DNA from 3 places in the Mesorhizobium sp. J428 genome. Region 2 is predicted to be linked to each of the others. Evidence: riboswitches for the same ligand, from Rfam matches in the RefSeq annotation. Region 2 holds a riboswitch; each other region holds the start of a gene.
What was found. A riboswitch is a leader RNA that binds a small molecule or an ion and turns the genes downstream of it on or off. The one in region 2 is predicted to bind cobalamin.

Region 1 (7,417 bases), 2.4 Mb from region 2:
CATTCCTGCAACACCTGAAACGCCGACGATCGCTCGCCTATAGAATATACATGATAAAAATTATCAAGATATTTTGTGCCGCCTTCAATCACAAACGCGCCGCTATTTGTGACAGCATGGCAAAATCCAGCACCGTCGCGGCCTCGTCGCTCGGCAGCGGCACGGTCGAGAACTTGACGATCACCACCCTGGAGACGGGGTCGATCAAAAGGCGCTGCCCGTGGATACCTTCTCCCGCGAAGTGGTCATGCGGCGTGCCGAGCTGGTACCCAGCACGACCTGTAGCGTCCGTCCGGGAAGGAGGCGGAAAAATTTCCGTCGATCCAGGCCTGCCGGTCTCCGTTCCTGCGCATATCGTCGATCCAATCGCCTGGAATGACCTGCTGTCCGTCGTGACGGCCTCCATCGAGCACGAGCTGGCCAAAACGCGCCAGGTCGCGTGCCGTCACGCACATTCCTCCTGCGGCACGGGCCGCACCAATGCGATCGACGGTGACATAAGCAGGCCCACGAGCGCCCATCGGCGTCCAAAGCCGGTCGCGCATTGTACTCGTGCAATCGGATTCCGGTGGCGCGCTCGATCACGATGCCGAGCATGTCCGTGTTGGGGGAGGCATAGGCGAAGACTTTCCCGTGCGGTCCGTCGGCTTTGGGCAGCCCGATCAGCACGGCTTCCATGCTTTCCGGCTTCGTTCCGGACCTCTCCGGGTTCCACAGCATCGAACGGCGGTAGCGATCGAAGTCGCCTTCGAGGTCCAGATAGTCTTCGACGAAACCCAGGCTGACGGTCATGTCGAAGAGGTGCCGCACGGTGGCCGTTTCGTAAGCCGAGCCCGCTGGAACCTGCACATAGTTCGACACCGGCGCCGACGGATCGAGCTTGCCGTCGCCGACGGCGATCCCTGCCAGCATGCCCGTCACGGATTTCGAGATGGAAAATATGAGGTGCGGTCGGACTGTCGATCCGTGGGGCGCGTTCCATTCGGCAACGACGTTGCCGTTGCGCATTGCGACAAAGCAGTCGCCATGTGCCAGGGCGAGGTGCTCGGCGGCCGGTACCTGTGTTCCATCCGGCCGCGTCAGCGTCATGGTCTCCAGGCGTGATGCGCCCGGGCTGCCCGCATTGCTCTCAATCCCGCTGGTAATCGTCGCGGTTGGAACGAATTCGCTGACGTTGGCAAAGCTCCATCGATGATACGGCGCCTCGCGCCAGTTCGAGAGCGTGATGTTCTGGCGAGTAAAGGGAATGGCTGTCATCGGGAGGATCTCAGTGCGCAGACACTATTGCGTCGCGAGCGCGGTCCGGCAATCCCGATCGGGTTGGTTCAGCCGGAAAAGAAAAACCCGGCGGTTGCCCGCCGGGTCTTCTGGATATCACGCTGATCTGATCTGTCGATCAGAAGAAGCGGGTGAAGCGGAGGATGCCGGAAAGCGTGCCGTCCTCAAGATCATTATCGTCATAATTGAGTTCGGTCCGAACCTCGAAGTTCGTGACCGGCACCCACACCAAGCCGAGGTCAGCAGACCAGCCATCGACGCCCGACGAAATATCAGTTCCGGCGAGGTAGAAATCGTTGAAATACTGCACGCCGACCGATGCCCCGAAGGTCTCGGTGAACTGGTGATAGTAAGACGCCAGCACAGACCATTCGGAGTTGCCCATGGTGGAATAGGCAGTCCAACTGCTGCCAGCACCATACTGATGGTCACCATCAGCATAGTAGCCGATCAGTCGGAAGGACGAACCTGGCATGTTCGGCACGTTGATCTGGGTGCCGATCGAAGCCGCGAAGCCACCATCGTTTACACCGCCAAAGCCATCCGGGGTGCCATCAAAGCTCTCATCGTATGCCGCACGCGCCCACACGGCGCCCCAGTCGGCACCGTATCCAATCAACGCCACGACATCAGGCACATACCCTTCGCCGTCCAACGTATCGTCTTCCAGCGAAATCGTGCCGAAGAAGCCATTGGAGGAGAAGTTATACTGAATCAGAGCACGCTGCTGGTAACCGTAATAGAGGCCACCCCAAGTGTGCGAACCGAAGCTCGAAATACCATTGACTGTCTCGGCCCAAGCCGATTCGGTGTAACCCATCCGAAGGCCACCCAATTCGATGAAAGCCTGATCAGCTGCGACTTTGCCGTCGCCGACGCCGTTCCAGTCAGCCTGGAACCGAATATAGGAGCGGAGAGTACCCCACTCGGTCTCAGACCGCGCGTCGAAGTTCACACGAGCGCGCACGCTCTTGTTCCATCCGTCACGGGCAAAAGCCCAATAGTTCGGAGTGTCACCAGCGCCCTCGCTTGTCGCACCGATCTGGTACCACACATAGCCCGAGATCTGCAGGCAGGTTTCGGTGCCGGGGATGTAGAAGAAGCCCGAACCATAGGCGTCGCAGACGCGAACATATTCCACCGGCTCCGGCTCGGGCGCCATGACGGCGTCCGCGGCATTCGCACTGGTCGCCGCTGCGAGGGCAGCCGCCGAGCCGAGAAGAAGGCCCCTAATATTCATTGTTATGCTCTCCGTTTCGAACTGTTCCCGAAAGCGCCAGCGGTCGGCTGCTGTGCGTCCCTTGCCGAATTTGTGCGGGACTTCTTTTGCCAGTTCAACAGGAACGTCGCCGTTTGGCCGCATTTCCGGCCAGTTGCGGCGGCTCTGTTGCGGAAATGTGACTGTTGGCTGACTGCGAATTGTGCAGATGGCGTGGTTTCGGTCGCTCTGCACCCGGCATTGGCTAGTTGCGCGCATTTTCAGGGGACTAGTCAATCGGTCGAACCGTTTCGAATCGCTGGAGAATCGGCAAACTGAAGCACGTCGCTCCCTCCGCTCTGTCTGGTTCGCCGCTGTGCCGCGCAATTGACCGCGCCCGGGCGGCTTGTTACGAGATTCCCGCCGAAGGTTTCCGCGTCCTCGGGGCGCGGATGAAAAGGGAATACGGAACGGGATCGTCCCCAGGCCGTAGCTGCCCCCGCAACTGTGAACGGTGAGGCGCATTCACGAAGCCACTGGGCGCAATGCCCGGGAAGGCGAATGCGCCGACGAGCCGTGAGCCAGGAGACCTGCCTTCGACGTCACCTTCCGGATGCGGGGAGCTTCCGGGGCTGTTTCGAACAGCGGTGGCGAGAAGTCATCGCTGGGTCGGGATCGCAACACCCCACCAGCGCAAACGCAGTCTGATCCGGCAGGGACCGGTGGGGGATGATATGAAGGTTTACGGGGCAAGGACACTTACATTGGCGGCGCAGACGGCGCTTGCTGCCATTCTTCTTGCGGGGACGGCGCCGGCAGAAGCGCAGGAAATCGACATCGGCGAGATTGTGGTGACGCCGAACCGCACGCCGGGCGACAAGACTAAAACCGGCTCCAAGGTAGAGAAGGTCACGAAGAAGGAGATCGAGGAGAGGTCGCAGCCGACGGTCATCGACTATCTCGATACCGTTCCGGGCGTCGCGATCAGCCAGCCGGGCAGCGTCGGCGGCGAGGGGTCCCTTGCCGTGCGCGGCCAGCCCAAGCGGTATGTGAAGACCTTGTTCAACGGCATAGATATCGGCGACCCGACCGCGCCGCAGGTCCAGACGTCCTACCAGTACCTGCTCACCGGCGGGATCGAGGAGATCGAGGTTCTCAAGGGATCGCAAAGCACGCTCTACGGTTCGGAAGCGATCGCGGGCGTGATCAGCCTTTCGACGTTGACCGACTACAAGATCGGCGTGCAGCACCTCTTCCACATCGAAGGCGGCTCCAACGGCACGGCGCTTGGCCGCTACGGCCTGCGCGCCGCGACGGAGATGTCCCGCGCCGGGATAAACATCACCGGATTCCGCACGGACGGCATCTCGTCAGCGGCGAACGGCACTGAACGTGACGGCTATGAAAACGTGACCGTCGATGCTGCTGCCGAGCATCGCTTCAACGAGAATTTCTCGGTGTTCGGTTCGCTTCTCTACATCAATGCCTCGGCCGAGTTCGACGATTCCTTCCCGATCGGCGACAATCTGACCGCGACCAACCACAGCCGCCAGCTGGCGGGGCGCATGGGTTTCAATCTCGATCTCATGGACGGCCGCGCGCGCAACACCTTCTCCGTGCAGGGTTTCGACATCGACCGGTCGATCACCGGCACGTTCTTCGACGGCGAATATCTCGGCGATCGCGTGAAGGCGGACTATCAGGGCGCTTTCGACGTGACGGAGCGGATCACGCTCCAGTATGGCGCCGACTACGAGCGCCAGTCGATTGAGGTGCCCGGCGCGTCTGCCGATTTCACCATCGGCGGAGTGTGGGGACAGGCGGTTTTCCAGCCCGTCGACAGCCTGACGCTGACGGCCGGCGGCCGCTATGACGACCATAGCGCGTTCGGCGGCTACGGGACCTATCGCGCCTCGGCCTCCTATGCCTTCCCGACCAACACCCGACTGCACGCCTCGGTCGGCACGGGCTTCCGCGCGCCGAGCCTGAACGAACTGTACGGCCCGTTCGGCGCCAACCCGCTCCTGCAGCCCGAGACGAGCATCAGCTACGACATCGGCGTCGAGCAGAGGCTGGCGAACAATCTGATCGCCGACGTCACGTTCTTCCAGATCGATATCGACAACCTGATCGCCTATTCGGGCCCCGGCTACAACCAGGTCCCGGGCGTGACGACCTCGCGTGGCGTCGAGACGTCGGTTGCGTGGACGGCGACCGAGTGGCTCAGCCTCGCCGGCTCCTACACCTACACGGACTCGCACACGGCAACCGGCGCGCGCAACATCCGTATTCCGCGCCATGCGATCGGCCTGTCGACGGTCGTGCAGCCGGCGGAGAAGTGGACGTTTTCCGCCTCCGGCAAGGTCGCGCTCGATACGGTCGATTCCGGCGATTTCCAGCTGGACGACTATTTCCTGCTGAACGCGAAGCTCGCCTACAAGCCGACGGATGCCACCGAAGTCTATGTCCGTGTCGAGAACGCCTTCGACGTCGACTACCAGACGGTCCGGGGCTACGCCACGCCGGGCTTCTCCGCCTTCACGGGCGTGAAGGCGACGTTCTGATGGATGAGCGTCCGGCGGCAGAGGGGAAAGGCGGCGCCCTGCGACGCTCCCCTCCGTCCTGCCGGACATCTCTCCCCGCAGGGGGGAGGTTCCCAGGCTCCGCGCTTTCGTCCACCTTGCACCGCTGGGGTTCGGCGAAACCTTCCGAGACAGCCAATCTCCCCCCTCGTGGGGGAGATGTCCGGCAGGACAGAGGACGGCGCCACAGAGCGCCTATCCTCGCATTCGGCCTGAGCCTTGGGTTTGTGAGCGTCGCGGTCGCCGCGCCGCCCTCCCGCGTGATGTCGCTCAACGTCTGCACCGATCAGTTGGCCATGCTGCTCGCCACGCCCGGCCAGCTCGTCTCGGTGTCGGAGCTCGCGTCGGACCCTGGCCTTTCCTTCCATTCCGCGCTCGCGACTTCCTATCCGCACAATCGCGGGCTGGCGGAGGAGGTGCTGGTAGCGAAACCGGACGTGGTCATCACGGGCGCCTATTCGCTGCACAACACCACGCCGCTCCTGCGCCGCCTCGGCTACCGGATCGAGGAATTCCAGTATTCGCAGACGCTGGACACGATCCCGGGCGAGATCCGGCGCATGGGGGCGATTCTTGGTGCTACCTCCCGCGCCGAAGAGATGGCGTCTTCGTTCGAAAGCGAGCTGTCGCGCATCGAGGCCGGGCGGTGCGGATCGCCGCCGACCGCCATCGCCTACGACCAGAACGGCATCGCCATGGGTGCCGGCTCGCTGGTCGACTCGGCGATGCAGGCGGCGGGCCTGCGCAACATCGCAGCCGAGCTTGGTTATTCCGGCATGGCGCCGTTTCCGCTTGAACTGCTGGTCGAGAAGAAGCCCGACATCGTCGTGCTGCCCGAGCCGCTGGCCGACACGCCGGCGCTGGCCGACCTGATCGCCTCGCATCCGGCGATCAGGGCCCTGGGGCAGGGCACGCTGCGCATTCATCTGCCGCGCGGTTCAGCTTCCTGCGGCGGGCCGTTCGTCATCGAGGCGGTGAAGGCGTTGGCCGAGGCGCGGCGGCGTGTCGTCTCTTGCCCGCCAGGCGGGTCCGCGCCATGAGCCGCCGCGCGCTCATCGGGCTGCTCGCCGCCACGACGGTGGTCTTTCTCCTGCTGTCGCTGCTGACCGGGCCTGCCAGCTACGGCCCGCTGGAGAGCATCCGGGCGCTGGTCGCAGGCGGCGACGAGGCAGCATCGATCATCCTGCGCGAAATCAGGCTGCCGCGCGCCCTGCTCGGTCTCATGGTGGGTTTCGGCCTCGGCGCTTCGGGCGCGGCCCTCCAGGGATTCCTGCGCAATCCGCTGGCCGAGCCCGGGATCATCGGCGTCTCGGCCTCGGCGTCGCTCGGCGCTGTGACGGTGTTCTACAGCGGCCTTGCCGGTGCTTCGATCCTGGCCTTGCCCGCCGGAGCACTCGTCGGGGCCGCCGCCTCGGTGCTGCTCCTGCTCGGCATATCCGCCCGGCACGGTTCGACTTTGACGCTCATTCTCTCCGGCGTCGCGCTGTCCAGCCTTGCCGGCGCGCTCACCTCGCTGGCTCTCAACCTCTCGCCGAATCCTTTCGCCAGCTACGAGATCATCTTCTGGCTGCTCGGTTCGCTGAAGGATCGCTCGATGGTCCACGTTTTTATCGCGCTGCCCCTGATGGTAGTTGGTGCTGCGCTCCTGTTCGCCTCCAGCCGCGCGCTCGATGCGCTGACACTGGGTGAGGAGAGCGCGGCAAGCCTTGGCATCGACATGCGCCGGGCGCGGCTGTCCGTCGTTGCCGGTGTGGCGCTGATGGTAGGGGCGGCCACCGCCGTGGCGGGCGCCATCGGCTTTGTCGGCCTCGTCATGCCGCACCTGATCCGCCCGCTTACCGACCGCATGCCTGGCAGCCTGATCCTGCCGGCGGGACTGGGCGGCGCCGCGCTGCTTCTCGCCGCCGATGTTGCGGTGCGGGTTGCTATCCCCGCGCGCGAATTGAATGTTGGCGTGGTCACCGCGCTCATCGGCGCGCCGTTCTTCCTCTGGCTCGTCGCGCGTACAAGGCGGGAGACGTTGTGATGCGGCTTTCGGCGCGCGAACTTTCGATCAGTCTCTCCGGCCGCCGGGTCCTGGACGGCGTCTCGATCGACCTCGAACCGGGCCAGGTGGTCGGCCTGCTCGGTCCCAACGGCGCCGGCAAGTCTACCCTGATGCGCACGCTCGCCGGGCTGATCGAAACGCAGCAGGTGTGGCTGGACGACCGCTCCCTGTCGGCGATGGGCTCGATCGAACGCGCACAAAAAATCGCCTTCCTGCCGCAGCAGCGTTCCATCGGCTGGTCGCTGGCGGTGGAGCAGGTGGTGATGCTCGGGCGCATACCGTGGCGGGCTTACGGACAGCGGCCGTCCGAAC
Region 2 (7,417 bases):
CCGCCTGCAAAGCAGCAAGGATCTCCGCGCCATCCGGCTGCGGAGCCGTCGCGCCGAACAGCGCATCCGAGACACTTTTTTGCGACATGACCTGTCCTTTATGCGACGAGATCTTCGTCACATAAAGACATCTTTATGTCAACATGCGGCAGGTTGCGGAACGAATTTGCTACTCGCCCTGCAACTCCTCGATCAACTCGCCGAAAAGACGTTTCAGCGTCCGCACGGCCGCCTCGTCCCGGTGGACGGCCAGCCGCTCCATCTGCGCCCGGGCGCCGGCGACGATGTCCGCCTCCGGGGGCTGCGCGACAAGCCAGCACAGGAACACCTGTTCCGGCGACGGCAAGGGCCGCATCAGTCCCATGCGAGCGCCCCGCCGTTCTGGTATTCGATGACGCGGGTCTCGAAGAAGTTCTTCTCCTTCTTGAGATCCATCGCCTCCGACATCCACGGGAACGGGTTCTCCGCCTCCGCGAACACCGGAACGAGACCGAGCTGCGCGCAGCGGCGGTTGGCGATGAAGTGCATGTACTGCTCGCACAGCGCCGCGTTCAGCCCGAGGAAACCGCGCGGGATGGTGTCCCGGCCGTAGGCTGCCTCCAGCTGCGCTGCATTGGATATCATCCCGCGCACCTCGTCCTGAAACGCCTTCGTCCACAGATGCGGGTTCTCCAGCTTGATCTGGTTGATGACGTCGATGCCGAAGTTGAGGTGGATGGATTCGTCGCGCAGGATGTATGCTGATACTGCTCGGCGATGCCGACCATCTTGTTGCGCCGCCCGAGTGACAGGATCTGGGCGAAGCCGGTGTAGAACCACATGCCCTCGAAGATCACGTAGAAGGCGACGAGGTCGCGCAGGAAGGACTGGTCGGCCTCCGGCGTGCCGGTCCGGAAGTCCGGGTTGTCGAGGTTCTGCGTGTGCTTCAGCGCCCAGGCCGCCTTGTCGGTGATCGACGGCACCTCGCGATACATGTTGAACAGCTCGCCCTCGTCGAGGCTGAGGCTTTCCACGATATACTGGAAGGTGTGGGTGTGGATCGCCTCCTCGAAGGCCTGCCGGAGCAGATACTGCCGGCACTCGGGATTGGTCAGGTGACGGTAGATGGCGAGCACGATGTTGTTCGCCACCAGGCTTTCGGAGGCGGCGAAGAAGCCGAGGTTGCGCTTGATCATGCGCCGCTCGTCGTCGGTCAGGCCCTCGCGCGACTTCCAGAGCGCGATGTCGGCCTGCATCGACACTTCGGTCGGCATCCAGTGATTGTTGCAGCCGGAAAGATACTTCTCCCACGCCCAGCGATACTTCAGCGGCAGCAGCTGGTTCACGTCGGCCCGCGCATTGATCATGCGCTTGTCGTCCACCGACACGCGCGCACCGCCGCGCTCGATCTCGCCAAGGCCGGTGGCGTCGACGGCGGGAGCATTGGGAATGAGATTCGCCGCGGTGGCTTTCGGTTCGGACCAGTCGAGCATTTTCTTGTTCTCCTTGAAATTCCTTGAGCGCTCGGCGCCGCCTCTCATCCGGCCCTTCGGGCCATCCTCTCCGTGAACGGGGAGGGTATGCCGTCAGGCAGGTGAGGGTCGGCGCCGGATTGCTCGATTGCAATCAGTCTTACTGGCAAGCCTCGCAGTCGGGATCATCGATGGCGCAGGCCTTGCCCCACGCGGCGTCCGGATTGACGATGATCTGCTGGGACACGGGTGCCGCGGCGACCACGGCCGACACCGCATTCAGCTTGCCGTCCGTGCCCTTCAGCGTCGACTTCTCGACATGGGTCGCCGAGCGCGAGCGCAGGTAGTAGGTCGTCTTCAACCCCTTCCTCCACGCCAGGCGATACAGCTCGTCCAGCTTCTTGCCCGACGGATTGGCGATGTAGAGGTTGAGCGACTGCGCCTGGTCGATCCATTTCTGCCGGCGCGAGGCTGCCTCGATCAGCCATGCGGTGTCGATCTCGAACGCGGTCGCATAGAGCGCCTTCAGGTCGTCCGGCACACGGTCGATCTGGCCGACGGACCCGTCGAAATATTTCAGGTCCAACACCATCACCTCGTCCCACAGGCCGCGCGTCTTCAGGTCGTGGACGAGCTGCGCGTTCACGACGGTGAAGTCGCCCGACATGTTCGATTTGACGAACAGGTTCTGGTAGCCCGGCTCGATCGACTGCGACACGCCGCAGATGTTCGAGATCGTCGCGGTGGGCGCGATCGCCATCGTGTTGGAGTTGCGCATGCCGGTGGTCTTCACCCGCCTGCGCAGCGTCTCCCAGTCGAGCGTCGAGGTTGCATCCATCTCGACGCCGGGCCGCGCCTCCTCCAGCAGGCGGATGGAATCGATCGGCAGGATGCCCTTCGACCAGAGCGAACCCTCGAAGCTCGGATAGCGCCCGCGTTCGGCGGCAAGATCCACCGAGGCGGAGATCGCATTGTAGCTGATCGCCTCCATTGAGCGATCCGCGAACTCCACCGCGGCGTCCGACGCATAGGGGATGCGCAGGACCTGCAGCGCATCCTGGAAGCCCATCAGGCCGAGACCGACGGGACGGTGCCTGAGGTTCGAGCGCCGTGCTTCCGGGATCGTGTAGAAATTGATGTCGACGACATTGTCGAGCATGCGCATCGCCGTGCCGACTGTCCTCGCCAGGCGGTCGAGGTCGAGACCCTTTTCGGTGACGTGGTTGGCAAGGTTGACGGAGCCGAGATTGCACACCGCCACCTCGTCCCTCGACGTGTTCAGCGTGATCTCGGTGCACAGGTTGGAGGAGTGCACGACGCCGACATGGCCCTGCGGCGAGCGGATGTTGCAGGGATCCTTGAACGTGATCCAGGGATGCCCTGTCTCGAACAGCATGGTGAGCATCCTGCGCCACAGGTCCACGGCGCGGACCTTGCGGAACACCTTCAAGCCGCCGGCTGCCGCCTTCGCCTCATAGGCTTCGTAGGCCGCGCGGAACGTCTTGCCGTAGAGGTCGTGCAGATCCGGCACCTCGTCGGGCGAGAACAGCGTCCATTCGGCATCGGCCTCGACGCGCTCCATGAACAGGTCGGGCACCCAATTGGCCGTGTTCATGTCGTGCGTGCGGCGGCGGTCGTCGCCGGTGTTCTTGCGCAGGTCGAGGAACTCCTCGATGTCGACATGCCACGTCTCGAGATAGGCACAGACCGCGCCCTTGCGCTTGCCGCCCTGGTTGACCGCGATCGCGGTGTCGTTGGCGACCTTCAGGAACGGCACTACGCCCTGGCTCTCGCCATTCGTGCCTTTGATGTGAGCACCGAGCCCGCGCACCGGCGTCCAGTCGTTTCCGAGACCGCCGGAATATTTGGCGAGCAGCGCATTGTCCTTGATGCCCTTGAAGATCGCGTCGAGGTCGTCGCCGATCGTGGTCAGGAAGCAGGAGGAGAGCTGCGGCCGGGTCGTGCCCGAATTGAACAGCGTCGGCGTCGAGGCCATGAAGTCGAACGAGGAGAGCAGGTCGTAGAACTCGATCGCCCTCGCCTCGCGGTCGATCTCGCGGATCGCCAGCCCCATCGCGACCCGCATGAAGAAGGCCTGCGGCAGCTCGAACCGCTTGCCCTTCGTGTGCAGGAAGTAACGGTCGTAGAGGGTCTGGAGGCCGAGATACTGGAAGTTCAGGTCGCGTTCCGGCTTCAGGGCCGCGCCCAGCCTGGCGAGGTCGAAGCGGCCGAGCTCCGGATCGATCAGTTCGGCTTCGATGCCCGTCTTCACGAAATCAGGGAAATAGCTCGCATAGCGCGTGGCCATGTCGGCCTGCGTCGCCAGTTCCGTCCGGCCGGAGACGAAGGACAGCGCCTCCCGCCGCAGCCGGTCGAGCAGCAGGCGGGCGGAGACGAAGGCATAGTTCGGCTCCTGCTCGACCAGCGTGCGCGCGGCGAGGATCGGGGCGAGCGACAGTTCGTCGAGCGTGATGCCGTCGTAAAGATTGCGCCGTGCCTCGGCGAGGATCGGCTGGGCCGAGACCGCATCGAGACCGTCGCAGGCCTCTTCGACGATCCGCGCCAGCCGCGCCTCGTCCAGCGGCAGGAGCACGCCGTCCTCGGCCTTGACGTGCAGCGACGGCGCCGCCTGTTCGACGGCCGCGGCCTTCTCGGCGGCGCGCTCGCGCGCCCGTTCCTCGCGGTAGAGCACATAGGCGCGCGCTACCTTGTGATGCTCGCCGCGCATCAAGGCGAGCTCGACCTGGTCCTGCACGTCCTCGATATGGAAGATGCGACCCTCGCCCGCGCGCCTTGTCAGCGCGGAAACGACCTGCTCGGTCAGGCCTTCCACAGCATCATGGACGCGCCGCGAACCGGCCGCCGTCGAGCCCTCCACCGCCAGGAAGGCCTTGGTGAGCGCCACGGTGATCTTCGTGGGATCGAACGGCGTCAGGCCGCCGTTGCGCCGGATGACCCGGTAGCCGGGCTCGGCGTCGCGCCGCGCACCGGTGTCGAGGGAGGGTGGAACCGGTGAGGTTCCCTTGGTGTCGAGTGTCGCAGTCGCCGGCATCTTTTCCCCGTAGGCGTTGTGGACGGGGATGGCGTGGAACGCATGCCGGACGCGGGCTCCTCAAGCCGCACGCAGACACAGCGCACCGCCGGGACACCCCGCCCGTGGTTCGTTCAGATCCGTCACGGCAGGTCTCCTGGCTCGCAGGTCGCCGCTTTTGTCGGCCTTCCCGGCGCCGTCGGGCACCAGTGGCAAAACTCGACGCAAGCTCACTGCTTACAGTTGCGGGGGCAGCGCCGGCATTGTGAACACGCACCGGCTTCCCTCTTAGCTTCCGAGCTGGAACGACTCGGAAGAACCATGACCACAACATCTAGAAGGAAAGGCCCTCGGACTGTCAACAGGTCGCTTCAACTGTTGTGTGAAAGTCCGTGTCGGTTATGTTTCGCCACCGAGCCTTGGGAGAAGTGGACGTGACGAAGACACGCATTGCGATTGTCGGCCTCGGCATGGCGGTGACACCGCATGCGCGCGGACTGACGGGTTTGGCCGATACGGTCGAGGTCGCGCATGCCTATGCGCGCAGCGAAGAACGACGACAGGCTTTCGGCGCGAAATTTCCTTTTCCGCTCTGCGACAGCCTCGACACGATCCTGAACGACGACAGCGTCGAAGCGGTGGCGGTTCTCTCGCCGGCCAACACGCATCGCGACATCGCGATGCGTTGCGCGGAGGCCGGCAAGCATGTGCTGATGGAGAAGCCGCTGGAGATCACCACCGCGCGCGCCGAGGAACTTGTGGCCGCCTGCCGCAAGGCGGGGGTCAGGCTCGGTGTCGTGCTGCAGCATCGGTTCCGGCCGGCCGGGGTTAAGCTGGCGGAGATGCTGCGCGCGGGCGAACTGGGCGCCATCGTCGGCTGTTCCACGATCATCCGGCTGTGGCGTCCCCAGTCCTACTACGACGAGCCGGGTCGCGGCACTCTGGCCCGCGACGGTGGCGGCGTGCTGATCTCGCAGGGCATCCACACGCTCGACCTGATGCTAAGCCTCGCCGGCCCGGTCGAGGAGGTGACCGGGTTCACGACGACCACGCCGGTTCACCGCATGGAGGCGGAAGACATGGTCTGTGCGGCCGCGCGGTTCGCCAATGGTGCGATCGGCACGATCGACGCGACGACGGCCGCCTATCCCGGCTTCCCCGAGGAGATTATCCTCACCTGCGAGAAGGGCACCGCGCTGCTGCGCGGCACCGAACTCCTCGTGCAGTTTCAGGACGGCCGGAAGATCGCCATGGAACCCGACCGCTCGGCGGGAGGCACCGGAGCCGACCCGATGGCCTTCCCGCACGACTATCACCGAGCCGTCATGGCCGATTTCGTCGAGGCGATCCGCACCGGCCGCGACCCGAAGGTGACCGGCGAGGAAGCTCTCAAGGTCCACCGCCTGATCGACGCGCTGATCGAGACCGGCCGCGCAGGCCGGCCCGTCCGCTGCGAGGCGAGCTGACGGTAATCGCCTGCAGCAGGCCGCTTACTTCCGGGTCGAGAAGCGGATCATTCTCATCCCCCCACACAGTTCTGGATGGTGCTTGCTCATCAGGAACGCAGCAGCCGCTTCTTCCGCCAAGGCGCGTTGGCCTCCCAGTCGCCGGCCATGATGCAGCCATAGGGCAGCACTTCGTCGACGATCTCGGCAAGGCCATAGTCCTCGATCTGCCGACGGACGGCGGACGCGCTCTTGTAGGCGCTCGGCAGTTCCGAGATGTCGGTGACACCCGAAAAGAACCGCGCGTCGATGCCCTTCGTTTCCTCGGCGAAGATCTCCTCGACGCTCCGGTGGCCCTGAAGCCGCTTGTGCTGGGTGCGCGAGAAGTTGCGCCCCGCGCCGTGCGGCGAGAAGCCCAATCCATGCGCTGCATCCTTTCCGCGCGCGATCAGCACCGGCTCCGCCATATTGAGCGGGATGAGCGTCAGGTCGGTCGCGTCGTCCGCCCAGTTATCGAAGGCGGGCGTCGCTCCCTTGCCGTGGTAGAACAGGCCGTCCGTGCGCCGGAAGACGAAATTGTGCTCGTTCCAGAACCGGTCGCCGACCTTGGCGGAAAGACGCTCCGCCGCGAGGTCGTGGATCAGTTCGTGGTTCGCCTTCGTCCAGGCGCGGATCGTCTGCAGCGCGTCCCAGTAGCTCTCGCCTTCCTGCGTGTCGGCGGGAATCCAGGCGTTCTGGGGCAGGGTCGCCGGCGACAGCCGCCTGCGGAAGTCCTCTGCGATCTTCATGCCGCGGGAATAGAGCCGTGCGCCCGGCGCCCGCGAACCGTGATGGGTCACAAGCGCCGTCTCGCCGGTCGACTTCAGCGTGCCGACGAAGGCGAAGTGGTTGCCGTCGCCCTGCGTACCGAAATGCTCGATCGCCACGCTCATGTTGTCGCGCAGATAAGGATTGGCGTCGATTCGCGCGGCAAGCTCCGCCGGCGGCCGAATCTGCTGGCCGCGCGGCCGCCCGCCGGGTCCGAAATGCGTCACCGCATGGACCGCGTCGAGCAGGGCGGCAGGCGACACGCCCGGAAAGATCGAGATCGCCATCGAGCAGCAGATGTCGGCCGAGTGCATGCCGGGATGAATGGCCTCGGAGACCACCACGCCTCCGACCGGAATCGTCCCAAGAGGGCCCGCCGGGCAGGCGTCGGGCATGATCGCGCCGGCGCGCACCACCGGCGTGCGCATCAGCACGCGCATGGAGTTGCTCACAGCCGCGACGTTCGCCGCCTCGTGGTCGTTCTCGGCCGCGATGTTGACGTGGAACGACACCGCGTCCTGCGCATGCAGCGGGATCGCCGGCGGCGGCTCGAAAGCTCGCGCAGCCGCGATCGCCTCGGCATGGGAGCCGCCGCGCGCGAGCACCTCGTTGCCGGCCGCCAGCGCGTCACGGAACCACTTGCCCTGCGCCAGTCCGGCGTCGATCAGATCCTGTCCACTCAG
Region 3 (7,417 bases), 3.3 Mb from region 2:
GAACAGATGTTCCGCGTCAGCCTCGAATTCTTCTGATCACCGGCCGTTCCAACCCCTCCAAGGAGCAACAATGCCTCGCATCGCCTACGTCAACGGCCGCTATGTTCCGCATCGGGACGCCGCTATCCATATCGAGGACCGCGGCTACCAGTTCGCGGATGGGGTCTACGAAGTCTGCGAGGTCGCGCGCGGAAACCTCATGGACATGACGCGCCATCTCGACCGGCTCGATCGGTCGCTGCGCGAGCTGCGGATCGGCTGGCCCATGCATCGCTCCGCGCTGGTGATGGTCATGCGCGAGGTGGTGACCCGCAATGGCGTCCAAAACGGCCTAGTCTATGTGCAGGTGACGCGGGGGGTGGCCAGCCGGGACTTCGTGTTCCCGGAAGACACCGTCCCGGCCGTCGTCGTGACTGCGAAGAAAGTCGATCCGGCTCTTGCCGCCAGGCGCGCCGAGACGGGCATCAAGGTGATCACCCTGCCGGAAAACCGCTGGGATCGCGTCGACATCAAGTCTGTCGGGCTGCTGCCCAACGTGCTTGCCAAGCAGGCAGCGAAGGAGGCCGGCGCGCAGGAAGCGTGGTTCGTGGACGCCGACGGCAACGTCAAGGAAGGCGGGTCGTCGAACGCCTGGATCATAACCAAGGACGGTTGCCTGGTCACGAGGCCTGCGGAGCACGGCATCCTGCGCGGCATCACGCGCACCACCCTGTTCGAGGTCGCCGCGAAACTGGGGCTGAGGATCGAGGAGCGCGGCTTCTCCGTTGCCGAGGCGAAGGCTGCCCGCGAAGCCTTCATCAGTTCCGCCACCACCATCGCGATGCCGGTCGTGGAGGTAGACGGGTCTCCGATCGCCAATGGCCATCCGGGCTCGGTCGTCCAATCGCTGCGGCAGGCGTTTTTTGACGTTGCGGAAAAGACTCCGGCCTGATAACCGCATCCAGAGCCCTCATGGCTCGATGTCGAGTTCCCCACCGAAACGCAGGGTTGCCATGCGCCGGATTCAGGTCCGCGACGCTTGACAAGCCCGGTCTTGTTCGGTGCTACTGTCGGTGAACTTGCGGGCAAGGTGAAAGATAAGAAAAATGGCGGAACGATCGCAGAACCTCCAGGACCTGTTCCTTAACTCGGTTCGCAAGAGCAAAAACCCCCTGACCATCTTCCTGATCAACGGCGTCAAGCTTACGGGCGTCGTGACATCGTTCGACAATTTCTGCGTTCTGCTGCGCCGTGACGGACATTCGCAGCTTGTTTACAAGCACGCGATCTCCACGATCATGCCGAGCCAGCCGGTGCAGATGTTCGACGGCGAAGAAGGCGCCTGATTGAGCGAAACCGGCGACAAGCCGCGGGGCCGCAAAGCCGGACCCGCGGAGGCTGTTCCCGAAAGCACTGGCCGCGCTGTGGTCGTGGTGCCGGTGCTGACGCGTCATCCGCGCACTGATGAGGGCGGTGATTCGCTTTCTCGCCCGAGACTGTCGCGCTCTCCCCAAGCCAGGCATGATGAGGCAGTCGGGCTTGCGCTCGCGATCGACCTTGAACCCGTCCACACCGAAATCGTGACGGTTGCCGACCCGCGTCCCGCGACGCTGATCGGCAGCGGCAAGATCGAGGACCTCGCGGCCGTCGTGGCGGAGAAGAAGGCCGAGCTGGTGATCGTCGACCACCCGCTCACACCGGTGCAGCAGCGCAACCTCGAAAAGGAACTGAAGGCCAAGGTGCTTGATCGCACCGGCATCATCCTCGAAATCTTCGGCAGGCGCGCCCGCACCAAGGAGGGTTCGCTCCAGGTAGAGCTCGCGCATCTGAATTATCAAAAGGGCCGGCTGGTCCGCAGCTGGACGCACCTTGAGCGCCAGCGCGGCGGCGCGGGCTTCCTCGGAGGCCCCGGCGAAACCCAGATCGAGGCCGACAGGCGCATCCTGCAGGAGAAGATCCTGCGGCTGAAGCGCGAACTGGAAACGGTCAAGCGCACGCGCGAGCTGCACCGAGCAAAGCGCAAGAAGGTGCCTTATCCGATCGTCGCCATCGTCGGCTACACCAATGCCGGCAAGTCCACCCTGTTCAACCGGCTGACCGGGGCAGGGGTGCTGGCCGAGGACATGCTGTTCGCTACGCTCGACCCGACGTTGCGCCGGGTGCGGCTGCCGCACGGGACGATCGTCATCCTTTCCGACACGGTGGGCTTCATCTCCGACCTGCCGACCCATCTGGTCGCGGCCTTCCGCGCCACCCTGGAAGAGGTGGTGGAGGCCGATCTCGTGCTGCACCTGCGTGACATTTCCGATCCCGACACCGCAGCTCAGGCCGAGGACGTGGAGCGCATTCTCGGCGATCTCGGCGTCGACGCATCGGACAGCCGCCATGTGATCGAGGTCTGGAACAAGATCGACCTGCTGGAAGAGGGCACCCGGCATCGCCTGCTCGAAGAGGGCCGCGCGCCGGACAAGGAACCGCCCATCGCGATCTCCGCTGTCACCGGCGAAGGCATTTCGCAGCTGCTGGACCTGATGGAGGCGCGGATATCCGGCGCGCTGACGCTCGCCACGATTGTCCTCGCGCCGGAGCAGCTCGGCTCGATCGACTGGCTCTACCGCAACGCGGCGATCCAGTCCCGAAAAGACAATGATGACGGGTCGGTAACGCTCGAACTTCGCGCAACACCTGCAGCGCTGGCCGAATTTAACGCGAAGGTCGGGCAGAAATAGGTGCTGAATCAGCCTATTATGACCTTTCCTTTGCCTTTTGCCAAAGCTCCTCCATCTCTTGAAGAGATGCATCATTCAGGTTTGATTTCGCGTCGGAAAGCGCCTTTTCCACAAAATGGAAGCGCGAGCGGAATTTTTCGTTGGTTCCGGCGAGCGCGGCCTCGGCATCGACGTCGAGATGGCGGCCAAGATTGACGACCGCGAAGAGGATGTCGCCGAACTCCTCCGCGATCTCGCTCTGCCGTCCGGCGGCCATCGCGGCGCGCAACTCACCGATCTCCTCCTCGATCTTGTCAAGGATGGGCGCTGCCGCGCCCCAGTCGAAGCCGACCGTCGCCGCCTTCTGCTGCAGCTTCAACGCGCGTGTGAGCGAGGGCAGGGCGACGGGAATCCCGTCGAGGAAACCCGTCCCGTGGTCCTCCGGATTCTCGCCGCGGGCAATGCGTGCCGCCCGTTTCTCTGCCTTCTCCTCGGCCTTGATGCGGTCCCACTGGCCCTTGGCGGAGCCGGCCGCGCGTGCCTCCGCATCGCCGAAGACATGGGGGTGACGGCGGATCATCTTGGTGGTGATCGCGGTGACGACGTCGCCGAACTCGAATTCGCCCGCCTCCTGCGCGATGCGGGAATGGAATACGACCTGGAGAAGCAGATCGCCGAGCTCGTCGCGCAGGTCGGTCAGGTCGTTGCGCGCGATCGCGTCGGAGACTTCGTAGGCCTCCTCGACCGTGTAGGGCGCGATGGTCGCGAAGGTCTGTTCCAGGTCCCACGCGCAGCCCGTGCCTGGCGTCCGCAGCGCGGCCATGATCTCGATGAGGCGGGCGATATCTCTCGACGGTTGCATTTGTCCACACGCGCAATAATTTGGTTCGGCGCACCGGATCTCCCGGTCAGCCGGGAGACCACGACGCGTGAAGTCCAGCCTGAGAGCAATCGCCCTTGGTGTCCTCCTGGCGGCCCCGAGCCTGTCCGACTCGGCCGCCAAAGTCACCTACAGCGAGAAGACCATCCACTACACGGTGAGCGGCCGCACCGGCCAGGAAATCTATGCGCAGATCGCCAGGAAAGGGCCGAAGCTCACCGGCCAGCGCGACCACAAGGTGGCAACGACCAGCATGACCTTCGACGTGCGCGGCATCAAGGCCGGCGTCAGCGGAACCCGGTGCGTCGTGACCGGCCTCGATGTGCACATCGCGTTCATCTACCGGATCCCGAAGTGGACAGGGAAGGGGAGCGCTTCCGTGCGCAAGGCGTGGGCCGCTTTCGAAGCGCATCTGTGGCGGCACGAGAAGCGCCACCGCGACATCGCGCTCGAATATGCAAGGCGCGTCGAGCGCGACATTCTGCGGTTGAAAGGCGATGCGCGCCGGGAATGCGCCGGGATGGTGGAGCAGGGGAAGCGGCAGGCGACCTCGTCCCAGGCATGGCACGAGCGCAAGCAGGCGAGCTTCGATGCGAGCTGGTTCGGCGACGGCGGCCAGCAGTTCAAATACGACCGCGCCCTGATCTCGGCGAAGTAGCCCGCATCGTCCTGTCGCCTTTTGCCCCGTGGATGTCGCTTTCCTGCGGCCCGGAATCGAGCGGTGGTGCTTAGATCAGCGTGTCCGAGGTGCCGGCGCGCGATGAACGCGCCGGAGAATTGGGAAGCCGGTGAAAGGCCGGCGCTGCCCCCGCAACGGTAGCGGAGCTGAACGTCTCGACGGGAGACCACTGGGTGCCGAACCCGGGAAGGTGTCGAGACAGTCCGACAGGACGGCTCCGAAGCCCGGAAACCAGCCCTGGACATGATGAACTCGACTGATCGCGGTGGGCGGTCAAGCGGCAGATCTTCGTGCCCGGCAATGCCGTGCGCGGATGCTCTTCCCTGAAATCACCACCAGTTCAGTCCTTGGACCGCGAGGACAGGACATGGATATCCGCAACGACATGCTGCGCCGCCTGCGCAACCGGCGCGACGGCTACAGTCTCGAGCAGCCGTTCTACACCGATCCGGACTATTTCCAGGTCGATCTGGAACTGATCTGGTATCGCGACTGGCTGTTCGCAGCGCATGACTGCGAGATCCCGAAGCCCGGCAACTATGTGACGTTGCAGGTCGGCGACTATCCCGTGGTGATCGTGCGCGACCGGCAAGGGCAGGTGAGGGCGTTCCACAATTCCTGCCGCCACCGCGGCAGCCGGGTGTGTCCGGGCGGGAAGGGGGCTTCGGCGCGGCTCGTCTGCCCCTATCACCAGTGGACCTACGATCTCGACGGAAAACTGCTCTTCGCGCGCCAGATGGGACCGGACTTCGATCCGTCGCAATTCTCGCTGAAGCCGGTCGCCTGCGAGACGGTTGGCGGCTATGTCTTCATCTGTCTTGCCGAAGAACCTGCCGATTTTGCCCCCTTCCGCGCGACCGTCGAGCCGTTCTTCAAGCCGCATCGGCTCACCGAGGCCAAGGTCGCCTTCGAGAGCACGATCGTCGAGAAGGGCAACTGGAAGCTCGTCTGGGAAAACAACCGCGAGTGCTATCACTGCGCCGGCAATCATCCCGAACTGTGCAAGACCTTCCCTGAGGCCCCGACTGTCACCGGCGTGCAGGGCGCGGAAGGCGATCCCGAGATCGTCGGACACTGGCAGCGCTGCGAGGCGGCGGGCCTGCCCAGCCGCTTCACCATCGCCGATGACGGCCAGTACCGCACCACGCGCGTGCCGCTGCTGCGCGACGCGGTCAGCTACACGATGACCGGCAGACGCGCGGTCAGGAAAAACCTGTCCGACGACGTATCGACCGACCGCATCGGCTCGCTGCTGCTCTACCACTATCCGACAACGTGGAACCACATCCTGGGCGACCACGCCGTGACCTTCCGCGTGCTGCCGATCAGCGCCACGGAAACGGCGGTGACGACCAAATGGCTGGTCCACAAGGACGCGGTCGAAGGCGTCGACTACGATCTTGCCGAGCTCACCCATGTCTGGACCGAGACCAACGACCAGGACCGGCGGATCGTCGAGGAGAACGCCTTCGGCATCAAGTCGCCCGCCTACGAGCCGGGACCTTACTCGCCGGACCACGAGGGCGGCGTGATGCAGTTCGTCGAGTGGTAACGCGCCTTTATCGAGCCGCGTCTCTCCGGCAGCGGCAAGCCTGCGCTGCGCAGCGTCGCCTGAGCACGGGGAGGGGACCATGAACGCCTTCGCCGCCCCGTCCCTCTATCGTCATCTCGACGAGATGACGCCCTGGAACGACCGTCTGCAGACGCTGGAATGCATCGGCGTGACGGACGAGGCACCGGAGGTGAAGACGTTCACGTTTCGATCGGACAACCAGACCTGGTTCCGGTACCAGCCCGGGCAGTTCGTCACGCTTGAGCTCCCGGTCGGCGAAGAGCCGCTGATGCGCACCTACACGCTGTCGTCGAGCCCGTCGCGGCCGTTCTCGATCGCGGTGACCGTCAAGGCGCAGCCGGGCAGCCTGGGCACGCGCTGGATGTTCGAGAATGTCCGCCCGGGTTCGCTGTTGAGGGCTTATGGCCCCGCCGGCGACTTCACGCTCCATCGCCACCCCGCAGCCAAATATCTTTTGATATCGGCGGGCTCCGGCGTCACGCCGATGATGTCGATGCTGCGCTGGCTGAACGACTGCGCGCCGTGGACGGACGTCGCCTTCGTCAACTGCGCGCGGCGGCCGGAAGAGATTATCTTCCGCAAGGAACTCGAGCTTCTCGGCAGCCGGATGCCCGGCCTGTCGCTCGGCTTCCTGATCGAGGAACGGTCGAGCCGCGAGAGCTGGTTCGGCCATATGGGCCGCATCGACGCGGTGCGCCTGCCACTGCTCTCGCCGGATTTCCGGGACAGGGAAGTGTTCTGCTGCGGCCCCGAGCCCTTCATGCAGGCGGTTCGCGCAATGTTAGACAATGCCGGCTTCGACATGGCCTGCTATCATCAGGAAAGCTTCGCTGCGCCGGCCGGGGAAGAGGCGCCCCCCGTCGCCGCACCGGCTGATGGCACGGTTGCAGAGGCGACGCCCATCACCTTCAGCCTTTCCGGTGTCGAGGCGTCCTGCCTGTCCGGCCAGACGGTTCTCCAGACGGCGCGCTCGGCCGGCGTCAGGATCGCGGCGGCCTGCGAATTCGGCCTGTGCGGCACCTGCAAGGTCAAGTGCGACGGTCCGGTGGACATGCAGCACAATGGCGGCATCCTCGATGACGAGATCGCCGACGGCTATATCCTGGCCTGCTGCTCGCGGCCGCTGGGCACAGTCCAGATCGAAGCCTGAGGGCGCGCGGCTACAGCGATCCGAGAAAGGCGCGGACGCTGCCCGAAAACAGGACGATACCGGAGAGGACCAGGAGCAGCAGGACCAGCCGGCGAAACGCCGGCGTCGGCATGCGGCGGAACACCTGCACGCCGAGGACCGCCGGGATCGCCAGCGCCGGGGCGATAAGGGCGAACATGCCGAGCGTATCCTGGTTGATCGTGCCGGCGAGGGCGTATCCGGTCAGCGTTGCCACGTGCATGGCGATGTTGAACGCCTGCAGCACGCCGCGCTGCGTCTCCTTTGCAAAACCGCGCAACGTGGTCCACAGCGTCGGGATCGGGCCAGACGCGCCCGACAGTCCGCCCATGACCCCGCCGATGAAGCCGGCGGCGGCGTCGGCGAAGCGGCCGCCCGCGCGCAACTGGAAGTCATGCGGCAGCAGCAGAGTGAGTGGGCAATAGATCAG

Region 1: it holds a riboswitch for cobalamin, as region 2 does, so the genes downstream of both, LRS09_RS20500 (TonB-dependent siderophore receptor) here and LRS09_RS08285 (ribonucleoside-diphosphate reductase subunit alpha) in region 2, are expected to answer to the same signal.
Region 3: it holds a riboswitch for cobalamin, as region 2 does, so the genes downstream of both, LRS09_RS24905 (aromatic ring-hydroxylating dioxygenase subunit alpha) here and LRS09_RS08285 (ribonucleoside-diphosphate reductase subunit alpha) in region 2, are expected to answer to the same signal.

Annotation. Positions count from the first base shown of each region.
Region 1 covers NZ_JAJOMX010000001.1:4,084,193-4,091,609, forward strand. Annotated here, with positions in the region: gene LRS09_RS20490 (serine hydrolase) at 205-1,257, opposite strand; gene LRS09_RS20495 (porin) at 1,397-2,731, opposite strand; cobalamin riboswitch at 2,887-3,089, shown strand; gene LRS09_RS20500 (TonB-dependent siderophore receptor) at 3,241-5,040, shown strand; gene LRS09_RS20505 (ABC transporter substrate-binding protein) at 5,286-6,098, shown strand; gene LRS09_RS20510 (iron ABC transporter permease) at 6,095-7,084, shown strand; gene LRS09_RS20515 (ABC transporter ATP-binding protein) at 7,084-7,417, shown strand, end outside.
Region 2 covers NZ_JAJOMX010000001.1:1,671,449-1,678,865, forward strand. Annotated here, with positions in the region: gene metH (methionine synthase) at 1-88, opposite strand, end outside; gene LRS09_RS08275 (hypothetical protein) at 170-364, opposite strand; partial or broken gene LRS09_RS08280 (ribonucleotide-diphosphate reductase subunit beta) at 355-1,472, opposite strand; gene LRS09_RS08285 (ribonucleoside-diphosphate reductase subunit alpha) at 1,612-4,503, opposite strand; cobalamin riboswitch at 4,612-4,821, opposite strand; gene LRS09_RS08290 (Gfo/Idh/MocA family protein) at 4,917-5,948, shown strand; gene LRS09_RS08295 (RtcB family protein) at 6,038-7,417, opposite strand, start outside.
Region 3 covers NZ_JAJOMX010000001.1:4,935,575-4,942,991, reverse strand. Annotated here, with positions in the region: gene trkA (Trk system potassium transporter TrkA) at 1-36, shown strand, start outside; gene LRS09_RS24930 (D-amino-acid transaminase) at 71-931, shown strand; gene hfq (RNA chaperone Hfq) at 1,086-1,325, shown strand; gene hflX (GTPase HflX) at 1,326-2,708, shown strand; gene mazG (nucleoside triphosphate pyrophosphohydrolase) at 2,725-3,549, opposite strand; gene LRS09_RS24910 (DUF922 domain-containing Zn-dependent protease) at 3,617-4,225, shown strand; cobalamin riboswitch at 4,296-4,501, shown strand; partial or broken gene LRS09_RS24905 (aromatic ring-hydroxylating dioxygenase subunit alpha) at 4,614-5,861, shown strand; gene LRS09_RS24900 (hybrid-cluster NAD(P)-dependent oxidoreductase) at 5,878-6,969, shown strand; gene LRS09_RS24895 (sulfite exporter TauE/SafE family protein) at 6,980-7,417, opposite strand, start outside.